4 regions of the Kitasatospora sp. NPDC058478 genome follow, and region 1 is predicted to be linked to each of the others. Evidence: riboswitches for the same ligand, from Rfam matches in the RefSeq annotation. Region 1 holds a riboswitch; each other region holds the start of a gene.
What was found. A riboswitch is a leader RNA that binds a small molecule or an ion and turns the genes downstream of it on or off. The one in region 1 is predicted to bind cobalamin.
Positions count from the first base shown of each region.

Region 2: linked by a shared signal. The riboswitch ahead of ACFWPT_RS32250 (ribonucleoside-diphosphate reductase subunit alpha) and the one ahead of ACFWPT_RS35680 (FecCD family ABC transporter permease) in region 1 are both predicted to bind cobalamin.
Region 3: linked by a shared signal. The riboswitch ahead of ACFWPT_RS07110 (CoA-acylating methylmalonate-semialdehyde dehydrogenase) and the one ahead of ACFWPT_RS35680 (FecCD family ABC transporter permease) in region 1 are both predicted to bind cobalamin.
Region 4: linked by a shared signal. The riboswitch ahead of ACFWPT_RS31035 (ABC transporter substrate-binding protein) and the one ahead of ACFWPT_RS35680 (FecCD family ABC transporter permease) in region 1 are both predicted to bind cobalamin.

Region 1 is NZ_JBHXML010000088.1:20,664-24,898, reverse strand. Features, by position in the region: gene ACFWPT_RS35690 (ABC transporter substrate-binding protein) at 1-322, opposite strand, end outside; gene ACFWPT_RS35685 (ABC transporter ATP-binding protein) at 345-1,109, opposite strand; gene ACFWPT_RS35680 (FecCD family ABC transporter permease) at 1,109-2,191, opposite strand; cobalamin riboswitch at 2,281-2,420, opposite strand; gene sodN (superoxide dismutase, Ni) at 2,509-2,904, opposite strand; gene sodX (nickel-type superoxide dismutase maturation protease) at 3,092-3,547, shown strand; gene ACFWPT_RS35665 (CGNR zinc finger domain-containing protein) at 3,576-4,166, opposite strand.
Region 2 is NZ_JBHXML010000071.1:39,024-43,258, reverse strand. Features, by position in the region: gene ACFWPT_RS32255 (hypothetical protein) at 1-784, opposite strand, end outside; cobalamin riboswitch at 1,206-1,348, shown strand; gene ACFWPT_RS32250 (ribonucleoside-diphosphate reductase subunit alpha) at 1,540-3,957, shown strand; gene ACFWPT_RS32245 (ribonucleotide-diphosphate reductase subunit beta) at 3,978-4,235, shown strand, end outside.
Region 3 is NZ_JBHXML010000009.1:23,273-27,507, forward strand. Features, by position in the region: gene ACFWPT_RS07100 (M48 family metalloprotease) at 1-764, opposite strand, end outside; gene ACFWPT_RS07105 (BlaI/MecI/CopY family transcriptional regulator) at 755-1,237, opposite strand; cobalamin riboswitch at 1,504-1,695, shown strand; gene ACFWPT_RS07110 (CoA-acylating methylmalonate-semialdehyde dehydrogenase) at 1,912-3,411, shown strand; gene ACFWPT_RS07115 (acyl-CoA dehydrogenase family protein) at 3,419-4,235, shown strand, end outside.
Region 4 is NZ_JBHXML010000066.1:41,548-45,782, reverse strand. Features, by position in the region: gene ACFWPT_RS31045 (type I polyketide synthase) at 1-586, opposite strand, end outside; gene ACFWPT_RS31040 (hypothetical protein) at 862-1,503, shown strand; cobalamin riboswitch at 1,623-1,828, shown strand; gene ACFWPT_RS31035 (ABC transporter substrate-binding protein) at 1,923-2,894, shown strand; gene ACFWPT_RS31030 (iron ABC transporter permease) at 2,891-3,970, shown strand; gene ACFWPT_RS31025 (ABC transporter ATP-binding protein) at 3,967-4,235, shown strand, end outside.

The DNA of each region.
Region 1 (4,235 bases):
TCTCCTTCTTGGAGAGCCACGCGGTCTGCTGGTAGCCGTCCTTCCAGGCGACCTGGTCGACCCGGCCCTTGTCGTCGGGCATCACGTAGCCGGCCATCCGGTCGGCCAGGCCGAGGGCGAGCATCAGCTCGGTGATGCCGACGTCGTTGGTCACCGTCCGGGCGGGCTTCTGCGGGAAGGTGAGCTTGGTGCCGCAGTTCTCCACGGTCACCGGGTAGTGGGCGGAGGCGGCGGTGGCGTCGCCGCTCGGGGCGATCTCGGCGCCGCAGGCGGTGAGCCCGAGGGTGAGCAGGGCGGTGATGGCAACAGCCTTGGTGCGCACGGGGGTTCCTTCGGGGTGTGGGTCAGATCCGGTCGAAGAGCAGTTGGACGGCGCCGGTCACCGGGTGCCGGACGGGGGTGGCCCGGACGCCGAACACCTCGGCCAGCAGGGCGGGTCGGAGCACCTCGGCGGGCGGCCCCGAGGCGACGATCCGGCCGGCTTGCAGCACGTACAGCAGGTCGCAGTGGCCGGCCGCCAGGTTGAGGTCGTGCAGCGCGGTGAGCACCGTCGGCCCGGCCTCCCGGACCAGCGCCAGCACGTCCAACTGGTGGGCGATGTCCAGGTGGTTGGTGGGCTCGTCCAGCACCAGCAGTCGGGGCTCCTGGACCAGCGCGCGGGCGATCAGCACCCGCTGCTTCTCGCCGCCGGACAGGCTCAGGAAGCCCCGCCCGGCCAACTGCTCGGCGCCGACCTTGCGCAGCGCCTCGGTGCAGCGGGCGTGGTCGTCCGCGCCCGGGCCGCCCAGGCCGCGCCGGTGCGGCAGCCGGCCCATGGCGACCACCTCGGCCACCGTGAAGTCGAACTCGGCGGAGTGCTCCTGGGGGAGCGCGGCCACCCGCCGGGCGGCCTCGCGCGCGGTCAGCGCGTGCAGGTCCGTGCCGTCCAGCCGGACGGCCCCGGCGGCCGGCCGCAGCGCCCGGTAGACGCAGCGCAGCAGCGTCGACTTGCCGCTGCCGTTCGGTCCGATCAGTCCGACCACCTGCCCGGCGGCGGCGTCCAGGGCGACGTCGTGGACCAGCCGGGCACCGGCCAGCTCGACCGAGACGGAGTCCAGGGCGAGATCCATCAGCGGCCTCCGAAGGAATAGCCGCGACGGCGCATCAGCAGCAGGAAACAGGGCACCCCGAGCACCGCGGTGACCACCCCGACCGGCAGTTCGGCGGGCGCCAGCAGGGTGCGCGAGACGATGTCCACCCAGACCAGCAGCAGCGCCCCGGCGAGCGGCGCGACCAGCAGCACCCGGCGGTGCCCGGCGCCGACCAGCATCCGGGCCAGGTGCGGCACCATCAGCCCGACGAAGCCGATCGCCCCGCTGACGGCCACCACCGTGCCGGTGACGGCGGCGGTCACCACGAACAGCTCGCGGCGCAGCCGGTCCGGGTCCACGCCCAGCGAGGCGGCCGTCTCGTCGCCCATGGCGAGCGCGTCCAGCCGGCCGGCGGCGCAGGCCAGGTACGCCAGGCCGGCCAGCACGGTGGTGGCGGCGATCGGCACCGAGCCCCAGGTGGCGCCTCCGAGGCTGCCGAGCAGCCACATCATGGCGTCCCGGGCGGCCTCGCCGCGGGCGGCCGCGAAGACCATCAGCGCGGTGACGGCGGAGAAGCCGTAGGAGAGCGCGGTGCCGGTGAGCACCAGCCGCAGCGGGGTGAGCCCGTAGGCCGTCCGCGCCGCGAGGTAGACCAGCACCATGGCGACCAGCGCGGAGCCGAACGCGGAGGCCGAGATCGCCCACACCCCGAGCGAGGCGAAGGCGCCGAGCAGCAGCACCGCGTTGGCGCCGACGGCCGCGCCGGAGGAGATGCCGAGTACGAACGGGTCGGCCAGCGCGTTGCGCACCAGGGCCTGGACGGCGACCCCGGTGGCGGCCAGCCCGGCGCCGACCACGGCGGCCAGCACGGCGCGCGGCAGCCGGATCTCCCAGACGATCGCGTAGGCGGCGGCCTCCTCCGCCTCCAGCCGTCCGCCCGTCAGCCCGGCGGCCAGCAGCCGCAGGACGCGGGGCAGGCCGATCCCGGAGGCGCCCAGCGCCACGCCGCAGAGCAGCGAGAGCAGCAGGGCGGCGGCCAGGCCGACGGCGAGCGGGAGGGCGGGTATTCGGCGGGCGGGCGGGCTCGTTGCGCCACTGCCCGCGGCTGCGGTGCTGCTCACGGTGCGCCTTGCCTCGGGCCGCGGGTGCGCGGGGGCGGCACCGGTCGGGCGCGGGCCCGGGCGCCATCCCCTCGCAGTCCACGGCGAGTTGTCGGGAGTTCAGCGGCCGGGGGCGATCGGGCTGGCGCGGCCCCGGGGGCCGTGCTCACCGTTGCGGGTCAGCGCCGGATTCACACCGGACTTCCCCCTCGGACGCCCTGGCAGCATAACAGCCACTCAGGCTAGGCAACCCTTACCGGGCTCGGGTGGGGCGTGAACGCACGACCGCCCCCGTCCGGGCTCGCGGACGGGGGCGGTCGGGTGGCGACGCGTCAGGCTCAGGCCTGCTTGGTCTCCCAGAAGATCTTGTCGACCTCGGCGATCAGGTCCAGCAGGGCCTGGCCGGTGGCGGGGTCGGTGGACGCCTTGGCGGCCGAGGCGGCCTTCAGGGTGTCGTTGATCAGCTGGTGCAGCTGCGGGTACTTCTCGAAGTGCGGGGCCTTGAAGTAGTCGCTCCACAGCACCGAGATGTGGTGCTTGACGGCCTCGGCACGCTGCTCCTTGATGATCAGGGCGCGGGTGCGGAAAGCCGGGTCCTCGTTGGCCTGGTACTTCTCCTGGGTGCCCTTGACCGACTCGGCCTCGATCCGGGCCTGCGCCGGGTCGTACACGCCGCAGGGCAGGTCACAGTGGGCGTGGGCGGTGGCGCGCGGTGCAAACAGACGAGAGAACATGGGAGTCCTTCCTTAGATCGTCTTCCCGCGCCCGAGATTACCCTTCCGCCCCCGGGGTTTCGCGATCGGGCGGTGGGCCTAGGGCAAAAGGCGGACCCGGAACCGGGGTAATCCGGACATCGAACGGATCGAACGGGGTGACGGTCCGTACGGCAGACTGGGACCGGTCGGTCCGGGAGGAGGAGTCGTGGCGCGGAGCACGGAACCGGCGGGCACGGAACCCCGGGGGCGGGGCGGCGGCGCGGTGCCGTTCGGGCTGGTCGACGTGGCGGGCCCGTCGATGGTCCCGACCCTGCGCGAGGGCGACCAGTTGCTGGTGCGCTACGGCGCGCCGATCCGGCCCGGCGCGGTGGTGCTCTTCCGGCACCCCTTCCAGCAGGACCTGCTGGTGGTGAAGCGGGCCGCCGAGCGGCGTCCGAGGGGCTGGTGGCTGCTGTCCGACAACCGGCCGGTGGACAGCGACAGCCGCAGCTACGGCCCGGTCCCGGACGAACTGGTGCTCGGCCGGGTGCTGCTGAGGCTGCGCCCGCGCCCGGCCTGGCTGGCGCCGGGGCGGCGGCTGGAGCGGCTGCTGCTGAGCACCCGGCTGGCCCGGGTGCCGGGCCTGGCCCGCCGCCTGGGCGTCTGGGCGGACGAGCTCTGACTCCCTGACCCCCTGGGCCCTGCCCTGCCTAGCCGGCGGCGCCGAGTGCCGCGGCCTCGGCCTCCTGGCGCTTGCGGGCCCGGTACGCGGCGACGTTGGCGCGGGTCGCGCAGCGGTCCGAGCAGTAGCGGCGGGAGCGGTTGGTCGAGGTGTCCAGGTAGGCGTTGCGGCAGGGCGCGGCCTGGCAGATGCCGAGCCGGTCGGCGCCCAGCTCGGTCAGGTGGACGGCCAGGCCCATGCAGGCGACCGCGCTGAAGTGCGCGGTGGCGGTCGGCGAGTTGTCGGCCAGGTGCAGGTGCCAGCGCGGCCGGCCGGCGTCGTCCAGGTAGTCGTGCCCGGAGACCAGCGGGCTGACCGGGTACTCCATCAGCAGGCTGTTCAGCAGGTCGACGCCCCGGATCTCGTCGCCCTCGGCGGCGGCCTCGAAGACCCCGCGCAGCCTGGTCCGCACCGCCCGCAGCCGGGGCAGGTCGGACTCGTCGGCCTGTGCGGCGGCCCGCGAGGAGTCGGAGAACAGGCCGCGCACCGCGTCCACGGACGTCAGCGTGTCGGTGCCGCGTTCGGGCTCCTCGGTGTTCACCAGCCGAACGGCGAGATCGGCGTACGAGGCGAGCTCCACGGAGGTCCTTCCAAAAGGTCGGTAACGGGCTGATTGCGTCCAGCCTATTACCTGGGTGGGGAAAACGTC
Region 2 (4,235 bases), on a different contig from region 1:
CGCCCTTGAGGTGGCCGGTGTAGCTCTTCATCGAGGTCTCGGCCTGGATCTTGTGGTCGAAGACCGCGACGCCGACGGTCACCGCGCTGTCGCCGGAGACGTAGGTCGCCCGGAGCACCTTCTGGCAGCCCTGGTCACCGAGGACCTTGCCGAGCCCGCCGGTCGTCGAGTTCCCGTCCCAGCAGGGCGAGTCCAGCGAGACGAAGGTCCGGTTCCAGGTGGCGCCGTTGACCGTCACCTGGAGTGCGGAGAACAGCGCCCCCGCGTCCTGCGGCGCCGGGTCGGTGGCGGCCTCCCAGATCGGCTTCGACGGGTCGTCCGGCGCGCCGCCCGGGGTGCCGGACGGGTTCCCGCCCGGGGTTCCGGCGGCATTCGGCGCGGCACTCGGTGCGGCGGAGGACGGCCGGTTGGAGGCCGAGGCGGTCGGCCCGGCGGTCGGCTTGTCGCCGTCGCCCTTCGTCAGCAGCACCGCACCGCCCGCGACCAGGCCGCCGACCAGGACGACCGCGACCGCCACGCCGAGGGCCCGCAGCCGGCGGCGGCGCTTGTCGTCCGCCGCGTTGCGGTCCGCCAGCGCCTGCCAGTTCGGCTCGGCGCGCTGCGGCGCCTGGGGCTGCGGGTACGGCTGCGGGTGCGCCTGCGGGTGTCCTTGGGGATGCGTCTGGGGATGCGGCTGGGGGTTCGGCTGCCACTGCGGCGGCAGCTGCTGCCCCGGTTGGCCCGGCTGCGGCAGCGGAGGCTGCCCCGGCGGGCCGGGCTGCGCCACCGGCTGCGCGGGCGGCACCGGAGGCCCGTACGAGGCCGGCGGCGGCCCGAAGCCCCCGCTCGGCGGCAACACCGGACCGGGCACCACCGGCGGCTGCTGACCGTGCGCGTCCCCCGGCCCGGTGGGAGGCGTTCCCTGCGGACCCTGCCCGGGTGCGCCAGTTCCGTCGCTCACGCGCCCCCTCGCTTCGCTCGATGATCGCTTCGCGAAACGCGCCCCTCGGCGCTTCGCTCGCTCATGCGCCCAGATCGTAGGGCATGCCCCCGCCAGCCGGTCCGCCCGGTGACCGTTCCGTATCGAAACCAGGACGCCGGAGCCCGGAACCAAGGCCCCGGGAGCCCGGATCCGAGGCGCCCCAAGGCCACGGCCCGCCCCCTCCCAGCACCCCCGGTTATCGCGCCGACACACCGCGCCGTACTACATGTGGGGTCGCATCAGAGAGACACCACAAGATGTATGCTCAATCCTGCTGTCGATGCAGGGGAACCCGGTGCGAATCCGGGACTGCCCCGCAGCGGTGAGCGGGCGGCTCCAGCAGCCGCACCGCGAGTCCGAGTACCTGCCGACGGTGTGCGCACGGGCCCTCCCGCAGAGGCCGCGCCAGCACGAGAACTACCTTCCGGGCCTCGCGGGCGGGCCGGGGACGCCACTGTCGCGCGACGCTTCCTGCGTACGTGCCGTGCTCCCCTGCCCCGAACGGCCCGGTACCCCCCGATCACCGCCGCCGATCGCCGCCAGGAGAGAGCGCCTTGACCACCGCTGCCTCAGCCACCCTGCCCGCCCAGGGCACCGGCCCCGCCCCCACCGACCCGACGGTCTCCGACCCCGGCGGCGCGCTCCTTCGGCTGCTCACCGACCGCAGCGTCGATCTCCCCCAGGTGGACCCCGGCCATGTCGCCGCCGCCGCGCTGCGCGGCCGCCACGCCGGCTCGGACTTCGCCGAGCTGCGCGGGCTGGCCGTGGACGCCGCCGCGTCGATGATCGCCGAGGACCCCCAGTACTCGAAGCTGGCCGCCCGGCTGCTCGCCCTGGAGATCGTCGACGAGGCGAACAGCCAGGGCTCGCGCTCCTTCGCCGCCTCGATCGCCGTCGGCCACGACGAGGGCCTGATCGGCGACACCACCGCCGCCTTCGTCGCCAAGCACGCCGCCGCCCTGGACGCGCTGATCGACGTACACGGCGACGACCGCTTCGAGTACTTCGGCCTGCGCACCGTGCAGTCCCGCTACCTGCTGCGCCACCCGATCACCCGCAAGGTCATCGAGACCCCGCAGCACTTCCTGCTCCGCGTCGCCTGCGGCCTGGCGGTCGGCGACAGCGAGCAGTCCGTGCGCGAGGTCGCCGAGCTGTACGGCCTGATGAGCCGGCTGGAGTACCTGACCTCCTCGCCGACCCTGTTCAACTCCGGCACCCGGCACCCGCAGATGTCGAGCTGCTACCTGCTCGACTCCCCGCTGGACAACCTGGACTCGATCTACAACCGCTACGCGCAGATCGCCCGGCTGTCCAAGCACGCCGGCGGCATCGGCCTGTCCTACTCGCGCATCCGCTCGCGCGGCAGCCTGATCCGCGGCACCAACGGCAAGTCCAACGGCATCGTCCCGTTCCTGCGCACCCTCGACTCCTCGGTCGCCGCCGTCAACCAGGGCGGCCGCCGCAAGGGCGCGGCCTGCGTCTACCTGGAGACCTGGCACGCCGACATCGAGGAGTTCCTGGAGCTCCGCGACAACACCGGCGAAGAGGCGCGGCGCACCCACAACCTCAACCTGGCGCACTGGATCCCGGACGAGTTCATGCGCCGGGTCAACGCCAACGAGGACTGGTCGCTCTTCTCCCCCGCCGACGTGCCCGAGCTCGTCGACCTGTGGGGCTCCGACTTCGACGAGGCCTACCGCAAGGCCGAGCTGGCCGGCAAGGCCGTGCGCTCCATCCCCGCGCAGACCCTGTACGCCCGGATGATGCGCACCCTGGCGCAGACCGGCAACGGCTGGATGACCTTCAAGGACGCCTCCAACCGCGCCGCCAACCAGACCGCGCTGCCCGGCCGCACGGTGCACTCCTCGAACCTGTGCACCGAGATCCTGGAGGTCACGGACGACTCCGAGACCGCCGTCTGCAACCTCGGCTCGGTCAACCTCGGCGCCCACGTCGCCCCCGGGGCCTCCGTCGACGACCTGCTCGGCGCCATGGACTGGGAGCGCCTCGACGCCACCGTCCGCACCGCCGTGACGTTCCTCGACCGCGTGGTGGACATCAACTTCTACCCGACCACCGAGGCCGGCACCTCCAACTCCCGCTGGCGCCCGGTCGGCCTCGGCGTGATGGGCCTCCAGGACGTCTTCTTCAAGCTGCGGATCGACTTCGACTCCGCCGAGGCCGCGCGGCTCTCCACCCTCATCGCCGAGCGCATCATGCTCACCGCGTACGAGCGCTCCGCCGACCTGGCCGAGCAGCTGGGCCGCCACGAGGCCTACGGCGAGACCCGCGCCGCCCGCGGCGAACTGCACATCGACCACTTCCCGACGGCCGCCCCGCAGTGGGCCGACCGCTGGACCGCGCTGCGCGCCCGCATCGCCGAGACCGGCCTGCGCAACTCGCTGCTGCTGGCCATCGCGCCGACCGCGACCATCGCGTCCATCGCCGGCGTCTACGAGTGCATCGAGCCGCAGGTCTCCAACCTGTTCAAGCGCGAGACGCTGTCCGGCGAGTTCCTCCAGGTCAACCCGTACCTGGTGCGCGAGCTCAAGGAGCTCGGCGTCTGGGACCAGCAGACCCGCGACGCCCTGCGCGAGGCCAACGGCTCCATCCAGGAACTGGGCTGGCTGCCCGCCGAGGTCCGCTCGCTCTACCGCACCGCCTGGGAGCTGCCCCAGCGCGCGCTGATCGACCTGGCCGCGGCCCGCATGCCGTACCTCGACCAGAGCCAGTCGCTGAACCTGTTCATGGCGGCGCCGACCATCGGCAAGCTCAGCTCGATGTACGCCTACGCGTGGAAGGTCGGTCTCAAGACCACCTACTACCTGCGCTCGCGCCCGGCGACCCGGATCGCCCAGGCCGCCTCCGGTGCCGCCCGCGCCGCCGCGCCCGCGTCCGCGCCCGTGCCGGTGAACACCCCGACCCTCACCCCGGAGGAGGAGGCCGCGCTGGCCTGCTCCCTGGAGAACCCCGAGTCCTGCGAGGCCTGCCAGTGAGCACCCCCGACCGCGAGAAGATGCTGCTCGACCCCGGCTTCGAGCTGACCCTGCGCCCGATGCGCTACCCGTCGTTCTACGACCGGTACCGGGACGCGATCAAGAACACCTGGACCGTCGAGGAGGTGGACCTGCACTCCGACGTCGCCGACCTGGCCAAGCTCAGCGAGGGCGAGCGCCACCTCATCGGCCGCCTGGTCGCCTTCTTCGCCACCGGGGACTCGATCGTCTCCAACAACGTGGTGCTGAGCCTCTACAAGCACATCAACTCCCCGGAG
Region 3 (4,235 bases), on a different contig from region 1:
GGCACGGGGCCGGTGTTCACGGACAGCAGGGGCCCGGCGGTTCGGCGGGCGGACGGCGATCCGGCCAGGGCCGCCCGGGCGATGGCGGTCGCGGCGGTGCGCCGGTCGGCGACCGCGGCGGCGGCCTGCTCGTCGGCCCAGCGTTCCAGGTGGTAGTCGAGGTCGGCCCGCAGCCGGGCCAGCGCCGGGTGTACGGCGGCGGCGAGGTCGACGGCGGCGGACAGCAGGTGGTGGCGCCCGCGCAGGTGGGCGCGCTCGTGGGCGAGGAGCACCGCGCGCTCCGCCGGGCCCAGCGCGCTCAGCATGCCGGCCGAGACGACGACGCGGCCGGGGCGCCCCCGGTGGCCGGGCAGGGCGAAGGCCTCGGCGTCCTTGCCCGCGACCACGAGCAGGTCGCCGTCGCTCGTCGCATCAGCGGTCAGGCCCCAGGCGCGGGCGAGGAGCACGCGGTGCCCGCGCCACCGCAGCGTCAGCCGTACGGCCTGGACGGCCAGCGCGGCCCCGGCAGCGCAGGACACCGGCACCACGGCCGGCCACCGGGCGACGACGCCGGACAGCGGCAGGTGCTCCAGGCCTGCCAGGAACGGGACGTGGAACAGCCCGGCGAGTGCCGCGACGGTGCCGCCCGCCAGCAGGACGGCCGCGCCCGTGAGTACGAGCGAGGCCTCGCGCGGAGGGAGCAGCAGGGCCAAGCGGCGTGCGGCGGGCGCCGCGGCCCAGGGGAGCAGCAGGGCCAGGGCGACGACCGTCAGGATCAGGCCCATGCGTCGTCCTCGGGCCCGGGCCTGCCGGAGTCCGCCGCGGTCGCGGCCCTGGCCCCGGTCTGGGCCCCGGTCTGGGCCCCGGTCTGGGCCTCGGCCTCGGCCTCGGTCTGGGCATCGAGGAGCAGGCGGCGCAGCACGTCCTCGTCGTCCTCGGACAGGGAGGAGACGAACCGCTTCAGCACGAGGTCCCGCTGGGGTTCCTTCTCCAACTCCCGGCGCATGCGCCCGGCCGCCAGTCCGGCGGCGTCCTCCACCGGGGCGTAGGCGAAGGACCGCGCGGGGCGGCTGCGGACCAGGGTCCCCTTCTCGTGCAGGCGCGTGAGGATCGTCGTCACGGTGGTGCGGGCCAGCCCGTGGTCCAGCGCCTCCTTGACCTGCTGGGCGGTCAGCGGCTCGCCGGCCGCCCACAACACCGCCAGCACGTCCGCGACCAGTTCCCCGTGCGGACGCCTGGCGTCCCGACCGACCCTCACATCGTTCTCCCTGTCCCGACACTCCCGGAAGGCACACTCCCGGCAGGCGCACCTCCGGCGCCGACAGCGGTCGGCGGCCGAGGCCTGCCCGCGCCGGTATGGCGAAGATGGGCCCGGCCTGTGTTGCTTAGGTGTGCCTCAGCTAACTTTACGGGCTCGTGGCCCCGCGCTGCCGGGCGCCTGATTTGCGGACACCGTCCGGTCACGTGCCGCTCGGCGCGGTGGAAAGCCGATGGCGCAACGCGCGTGCGGGCCTCTGGACTTACTAGGACGTCCAACTATATGGTCGACGGCAGGTCCGCGGTGTCAGGGAAGCCGGTGTGAGTCCGGCACGGTCCCGCCACTGTGACCGGGGAGTTCGTCCTCGCAAATGAAGGCCACTGGCAGCCAGCCGGGAAGGCCTGGGGGCGTGCGGTGATCCGGGAGTCAGGATACCGGCCGCGGGTGTTCCGTGTTTTCCACGAGGATGGAGACGACACGCATGACTCCGGGCTGCTCCCGCTCCACTGCCGCTCCTGGTCGTCCCGTGCCCACGGCCGCCGGGGCCCCGACGCCCTGACGTTCCGTTCCGCCGCCGCACGCCCGTGTCGCGGGGCGCACCACCGTGCGCCCGCCGACCGGCGGCGGCCTCCGATCCTCCTCCTCTCCCCACCCCTGTCGAGAGAAGGAACCCGATGGTCCGAGAACTGACCCACTTCGTCGCCGGCAAGCCCACCGCCGGCACCTCCGGTCGCTTCGGCGACGTGTACGACCCCAACACCGGCCGGGTGCAGGCCCGGGTGCCGCTGGCGAGCCGGGCCGAGGTCGAGGCGGTGATCGCCGACGCCGCGCAGGCCCAGCCCGCATGGGCCGCGTGGAACCCGCAGCGGCGCGCCCGCGTCCTGCTGCGCTTCCTCCAACTCGTCGAGCAGGAGAAGGAGGAACTGGCCCGGCTGCTGTCCGCCGAGCACGGCAAGACCGTGGCCGACGCCCACGGGGACATCCAACGCGGCCTGGAGGTCGTGGAGTTCGCCGCCGGCATCCCGCACCTGCTGAAGGGCGAGTTCAGCGACAACGCGGGCACCGGCATCGACGTGTACTCGATGCGCCAGCCGCTCGGCGTGGTCGCGGGCATCACGCCGTTCAACTTCCCCGCGATGATCCCGCTCTGGAAGGCCGCACCCGCCATCGCCTGCGGCAACGCCTTCGTCCTCAAGCCCTCGGAGCGCGACCCCTCGGTGCCGCTGCGCCTCGCCGAGCTGTTCCTGGAGGCCGGGCTGCCGCCGGGCGTGCTGAACGTGGTCAACGGCGGCAAGGAGGCCGTCGACACCCTGCTGGAGGACCCGCGGGTGCAGGCGGTCGGGTTCGTCGGCTCCACACCGATCGCCCAGTACGTGTACGCCACCGCCGCCGCGCACGGGAAGCGGGCGCAGTGCTTCGGCGGCGCCAAGAACCACCTGGTCGTGATGCCGGACGCCGACCTCGACCAGGCCGCGGACGCGCTGATCGGCGCCGGCTACGGCTCGGCCGGCGAGCGCTGCATGGCGATCTCGGTGGCCGTCCCGGTGGGGGAGGAGACCGCCGACGCCCTGGTGGCCAAACTGGTCGAGCGGATCGCCGCGTTGAAGGTCGGGCGCTCGGACGACCCGGCGGCGGACTTCGGCCCGCTGGTCGGCGCCGACGCGCTGGAGCGGGTCCGCGGCTACCTGGACCTCGGGGTCGAGGAGGGCGCCGAACTCGTCGTCGACGGGCGGGACTTCCGGCTGGAGGGGCACGAGGACGGCTACTTCCTCGGCGCCTCGCTGTTCGACCGCGTCACGCCCGACATGCGGATCTACCGGGAGGAGATCTTCGGCCCCGTCCTGACCGTGCTCCGCGCCGCCGACTACGAGGAGGCGCTGCGCCTGCCCGGCGAGCACGAGTTCGGCAACGGCGTGGCCGTCTACACCCGGGACGGCGACACGGCGCGGGACTTCGCCCGCCGGGTGAACACCGGCATGGTCGGCGTCAACGTGCCGATCCCCGTGCCGGTCGCGTACCACACCTTCGGCGGCTGGAAGCGCTCCGGGTTCGGCGACCTCAACCAGCACGGGCCGGACTCGATCCGCTTCTACACCCGCACCCGGACCGTCACCTCGCGCTGGCCCTCCGGGGTCAAGGAGGGCGCGAGCTTCACCATCCCGACGATGGGCTGAGGGCGCCGTGCACGACCTCACAGAGGACCAGCTCGCCATCGCGGCGACCACCCGGGCCTTCGCCCGCGAACACCTGGCGCCGAACGCGGTCGCGTGGGACCAGGCCAAGCACTTCCCGGTGGACGTGCTGCGCAAGGCGGCGGACGTCGGCCTGGCCGGTGTCTACGTCCGCGAGGAGTCCGGCGGCTCCGGGCTCACCCGCGCCGACGGCGTGCTGGTGTTCGAGGCGCTGGCCACCGGCTGCCCGTCCATCGCCGCCTACCTGTCCATCCACAACATGGTCGCCTGGATGATCGACCGCTACGGCGACGACGCCCAGCGCGCCCGCTGGCTGCCGGGCCTCAGCGCCATGGCGACCCCCGCCAGCTACTGCCTCACCGAGCCCGGCGCGGGCTCGGACGCGGCGGCACTGACCACCCGAGCCCGCCGGGACGGGGCGCACTGGGTCCTCGACGGCGTCAAGCAGTTCATCTCGGGCGCAGGGGCTTCCCAGGTCTACCTGGTGATGGCCCGCACCGGCGGACCGGGGGCCGGCGGGGTGTCCGCGTTCGTCGTCGAACGCGACGACGCCGGCGTCTCGTTCGGGCCCGACGAGAAGAAGATGGGCTGGAACGCCCAGCCCACCCGCCAGGTGCGGCTGGACGGCGTCCGGCTCCCGGCCGACCGCCTCCTGGGAGCCGAGGGCGAGGGCTTCCGGATCGCCATGAACGGGCTGAACGGCGGCCGGCTCGGCATCGCCGCCTGCTCCCTCGGCGGAGCGCAGGACGCCCTGGAACGGGCCACCCGCTACCTGGCGGACCGCGAGGCGTTCGGCGCCCGGCTCC
Region 4 (4,235 bases), on a different contig from region 1:
CGCCCTTGGGGCGGTGGGTGGTCCCGGAGGTGTAGAGCAGCCAGGCCGGATCGTCGAGCCCCAGGTCGTCGGGGGCCGCGGGCCCGTCGCTCCCGCTCCCGGTCGCGGCCTCGGCTTCGGCCTCGAAGAGGACGGTGCCGTCGGGGGCGTTCGAGGGGATCGGGCCCGCCCCGGTGAGCACGGTGTGCAGGCCGCGGTACGCGGCGCCGAGGCGGTGCAGCTGCGCGAGGTGCGCGGGGTCGGTGATGATGGCCGAGGCGCCGCTGTCCCGCAGGTAGTAGTCGAGTTCGTCGTCGGAGGAGCGGGGATTGAGCAGGACACCGACCGCCCCCGCCCGCAGCACGGCGAGGCAACCCTCCACCAGCTCCACGCAGTTGCCCAGGCAGAGCGCCACCCGATCCCCGCGCCGGACCCCCGCCCGCACGAGCGACCCGGCCAGCCGCCCGGTCCGCCGCTCCAACTCGGCGTAGCTGACACCGCGCGAGAAGTCGTGGAACGCGACCCGGTCCCCCGACCGTTCGGTGTGCCTCCTCAGCAACTCCGGCAGCGGCCGCACCAGATCGTCATACCGCAGTTCACCACTCACGCCCCGGCTCCGACCTCTCGCCACTCGCGACCCACTCCCCCGTCGATCCCCTCCGTACCCAGTAACACACGGGCACAGACCGAGTCCTGCGGACTCGCCGCAGCTGCGCTTGCGGCCGCCGAGGAACCGCGGCACTTCGAGGCAGCAATCAGGCCTCTGACCTGCGGAAACAGCAGCTCTCCAGCCCGGGAGGGCGCGAGGGCACAGCGCCGTGGACTTTGAGCGCTGCCCCCGATACCGCCCTCCCCGTCCGGCGCCCGTGTCAGGCTGGGGGAATGCTCTCCGACTCCGCCGCCCCCAACGCCTGGCACACCCCGGCCGAACTGGCGCCGCTCGACGGCAACGAGGCCTTCCGCGGCACCGATGCCGGGACGGTGCTGGACTTCTGGCGCTACGCGATGCCCGACTTGCGAACCAACACCACCCGGGGCCTGCTCGCGGAATTCCTGGTCCACCGCGCCGTCGGCGCTGTGGCACGCAACATGGAATGGGACAGCTTCGATGTCCTGACGCCTGACGGGCTCAGGATCGAGGTCAAGACCAGCGCCTACCTCCAAGCCTGGGGGCAGCGTCAGCTGTCGGAGATTCGCTTCTCCCGGCTGCGCGGACGCACCTGGACTCCCGAGGACGGTGACGCCGCAGAGCAGTCCTACAACGCGGATGTCTACGTCTTCGCCCTCCATACCGCGCTCACCCACGCCGACTACGACCCGCTCGACATCGGCCAGTGGCGCTTCTACGTTGCTTCCCGTGCTCTCGTGGAGGCCACCGGACAGGCCAGCCTGGGCCTTGCTTCCGTACGCCGGCTGTGTGGCGAACCCGTCGACTACGAGGAGCTCGCGGTCCGGATCTCGGCCTGCTCCCTCCAGTCACCCTCAACTGGCGGAGCCACCGAAGCTGCCACCGCCACTGCGTGACAGCGCGCTGGAAAGCCGGCAGGCCGAACACACACCTCCGTCAAGGCGCTGCCGCTGCCGGCGCTTCGCGTGGCCGGTGGGCGTCCTTGAGCCGGTCAGCACCGACCTGACCACGCCTGATACCTTGCCATCGCCGTGGTGTACGGGAAACCGGTCTGAGTCCGGTGCGGCCCTCGCCACTGTTGCCGCGGAGTTCCGCGGCCCTCGCTGACCGGCTTTTCCAGCGGTCAGGGCCACTGGGCGGGCTGGAAGAGCCGTCCGGGAAGGTCGGCTGCGGCGTGTTGATGCGGAAGCCAGGAGACCGGCCACGGCGCGACATGTTCCACGAGGGTTTTGGAGAACACGTGCCCAGCGGTCTGCTGTATCCGTTTCGATCGATATGTTCCGTTCGTCCCACAGGTCCGATACGTGTCGGCCGGGTGGTCGCGGCCGTCCTGTTCACCGGCGCGCTCGGGGCTTGCACCGGCGCCCCCGCGCCCGCCACGTCCGGCGGGGCGGCCGGAAGTGCCGCGCCGGTGAGCGTGGACAACTGCGGGACGACCGTGACGGTCGGCGCGCCGCCCGCCCGGCTGGTGACGCTCAACGAGGGTGCCACCGAGGTGGCCCTGTCCCTCGGCCTGCAGTCCCGCATGGCCGGTACCGCCTACCTCGACGATTCCGTCCCGGAGAAGTGGAAGGCGGCCTACGACTCCGTCCCGGTGCTCTCCAAGGACTACCCGACGAAGGAGAAGCTCCTCGCGGCCCGTCCCGACTTCCTGTACGCCTCCTACTCCAGCGCGTTCACCGACAAGGTCGCGGGCAGCCGGGACGAGCTGCGCGGCCAGGGCATCCCGTCGTACCTGTCCCCGTTCGGCTGCTCGGACAAGAGCCAGGTGCCGCCGACGACCTGGCAGGCGGTGTGGGGTGAACTGAACGACGTCGCCAAGGTCTTCGGTGTCACGGAGCGGGCCGCCGCGATCCAGCAGCAGCAGGAGCAGCAGCTCGCCCAGTTCACGGCGACGGCCGCGGGCAAGAGTCTGAAGGTCCTGTGGTACGACTCGGACACCAAGTCGCCGTTCGTCGGTGCCGGCCACGGCGGACCTCAGCTCGTGCTCGATGCCGTGGGCGCCCGCAACGTCTTCGGGGACCTGCCCGGTGGCTGGCAGAACGTGAGCTGGGAGAAGGTCGTCGCGGCGGACCCGGACGCCATCGTGGTCGCGGACGCCGGCTGGGACACCGCCCAGTCCAAGATCGACTACTTGGAGAACGACCCGGTGCTGAGCAAGCTCACCGCCGTGCAGCGCAAGGCTTTCGTGGTGGTGCCGTTCTCGGAGTCGACTCCCGGCGTGCGGCTCGCCGACGGTGCCGCCCGGGTGTCCGCAGGGCTGGGCCAGCTGCACCCGGGTTCATGACCACCGAACCCCGCCCCGTCGTGCGGCCCTCCGGTCCGGGCCGCGCGACGGCGGCCCTGGCCATCGGCGCGGCCCTGCTGCTGACCACCGTGCTCCTCGGCCTGGCCGTGGGCTCGCAACCCGAGCCGGTCCGGACGGTGATCGATGTCGTGGCGCGCCGTCTCGGGCTGGGCGGCCAGCACGTCACGCTGCTGGACGACCAGATCGTCTGGCAGTTGCGGCTGCCCCGGGTTCTGGGAGCGGCTGCCACCGGCGCAGGCCTCGCGGTCTGCGGCGCGGTGCTGCAGACGCTGACCGGGAACGACCTGGCCGATCCCTTCCTGCTCGGGATCTCCGACGGAGCCGCCGCAGGCGCGGTCACCGTGATCGTCCTCGGCGTCGGCGTGACCGGCGCCGTGGGCACCGGCGCGGTGGCGACGGCGGCCTTCGCCGGTGCCCTGCTCGCCGCCGCCGTCGTCCTGGCACTGGCCGGCGCCCGCACCCGGTCCCTACCGACCACCCGGACCGTGCTCGCCGGCATCGCGGTGGGGCAGATGTGCGGGGCCTACACCTCGTTCGTCGTGCTGGTCCTCGGGGACCGCAACGCGGCGCGCGGTGTCATGGAGTGGACGCTCGGCTCGGTCGCCGGCGTGCGCTGGCCCACCGCCGTCTTCCTGACCGCGGTCGCGCTGGTCGGCGTCACGGTCCTGGCCTCCTCGGCCCGCGACCTGGACGCCTTCGCCTTCGGCGAGACCGCCGCCCGCTCCCTCGGCGTCCACGTCGAGCGCACCCGCTGGCTCCTCGTCGCCACCGCCGCGCTGGTGACCGCGTGCCTGGTCGCCAACACCGGCGTCATCGGGTTCCTCGGCCTGGTCGTACCGCACGTGGTCCGGCTGGTCTGCGGCCCGCGCCACGCCCTCCTGCTGCCCGTGTCGGCACTGGTGGGTGCGTCCCTCCTGGTGGGCAGCGACATCGTGGCGCGCTCGGTCCTGCCCGACCGGGAGATCCCCGTCGGCGTCATCACGGCCGGACTCGGAGCGCCCTTCTTCGCCTGGCTGCTGTGGCGCCAGGGGCGGGCCGAGGGGGGACCGCAGTGACCGTGACGCCGCCCGCCGAGCTGCGCGCGGAGGAGCTCCGCGTGCGCATCGGCGGAGCCACGCTGCTGGACGCGGTCTCGCTCGCGTTCGCCCCCGGCCGGATCACGGGCCTGCTCGGGCCCAACGGCGCCGGGAAGACCACCCTGCTGCGCGCGGTCGCCGGACTGACCCGGCCGAGCGCGGGGCGCGTCCTCCTGGACGGAGAGGACCTCCACGCCCTCACGGCCCGCCGACGAGCACGACGGGTGGCCTTCATGGAGCAGCA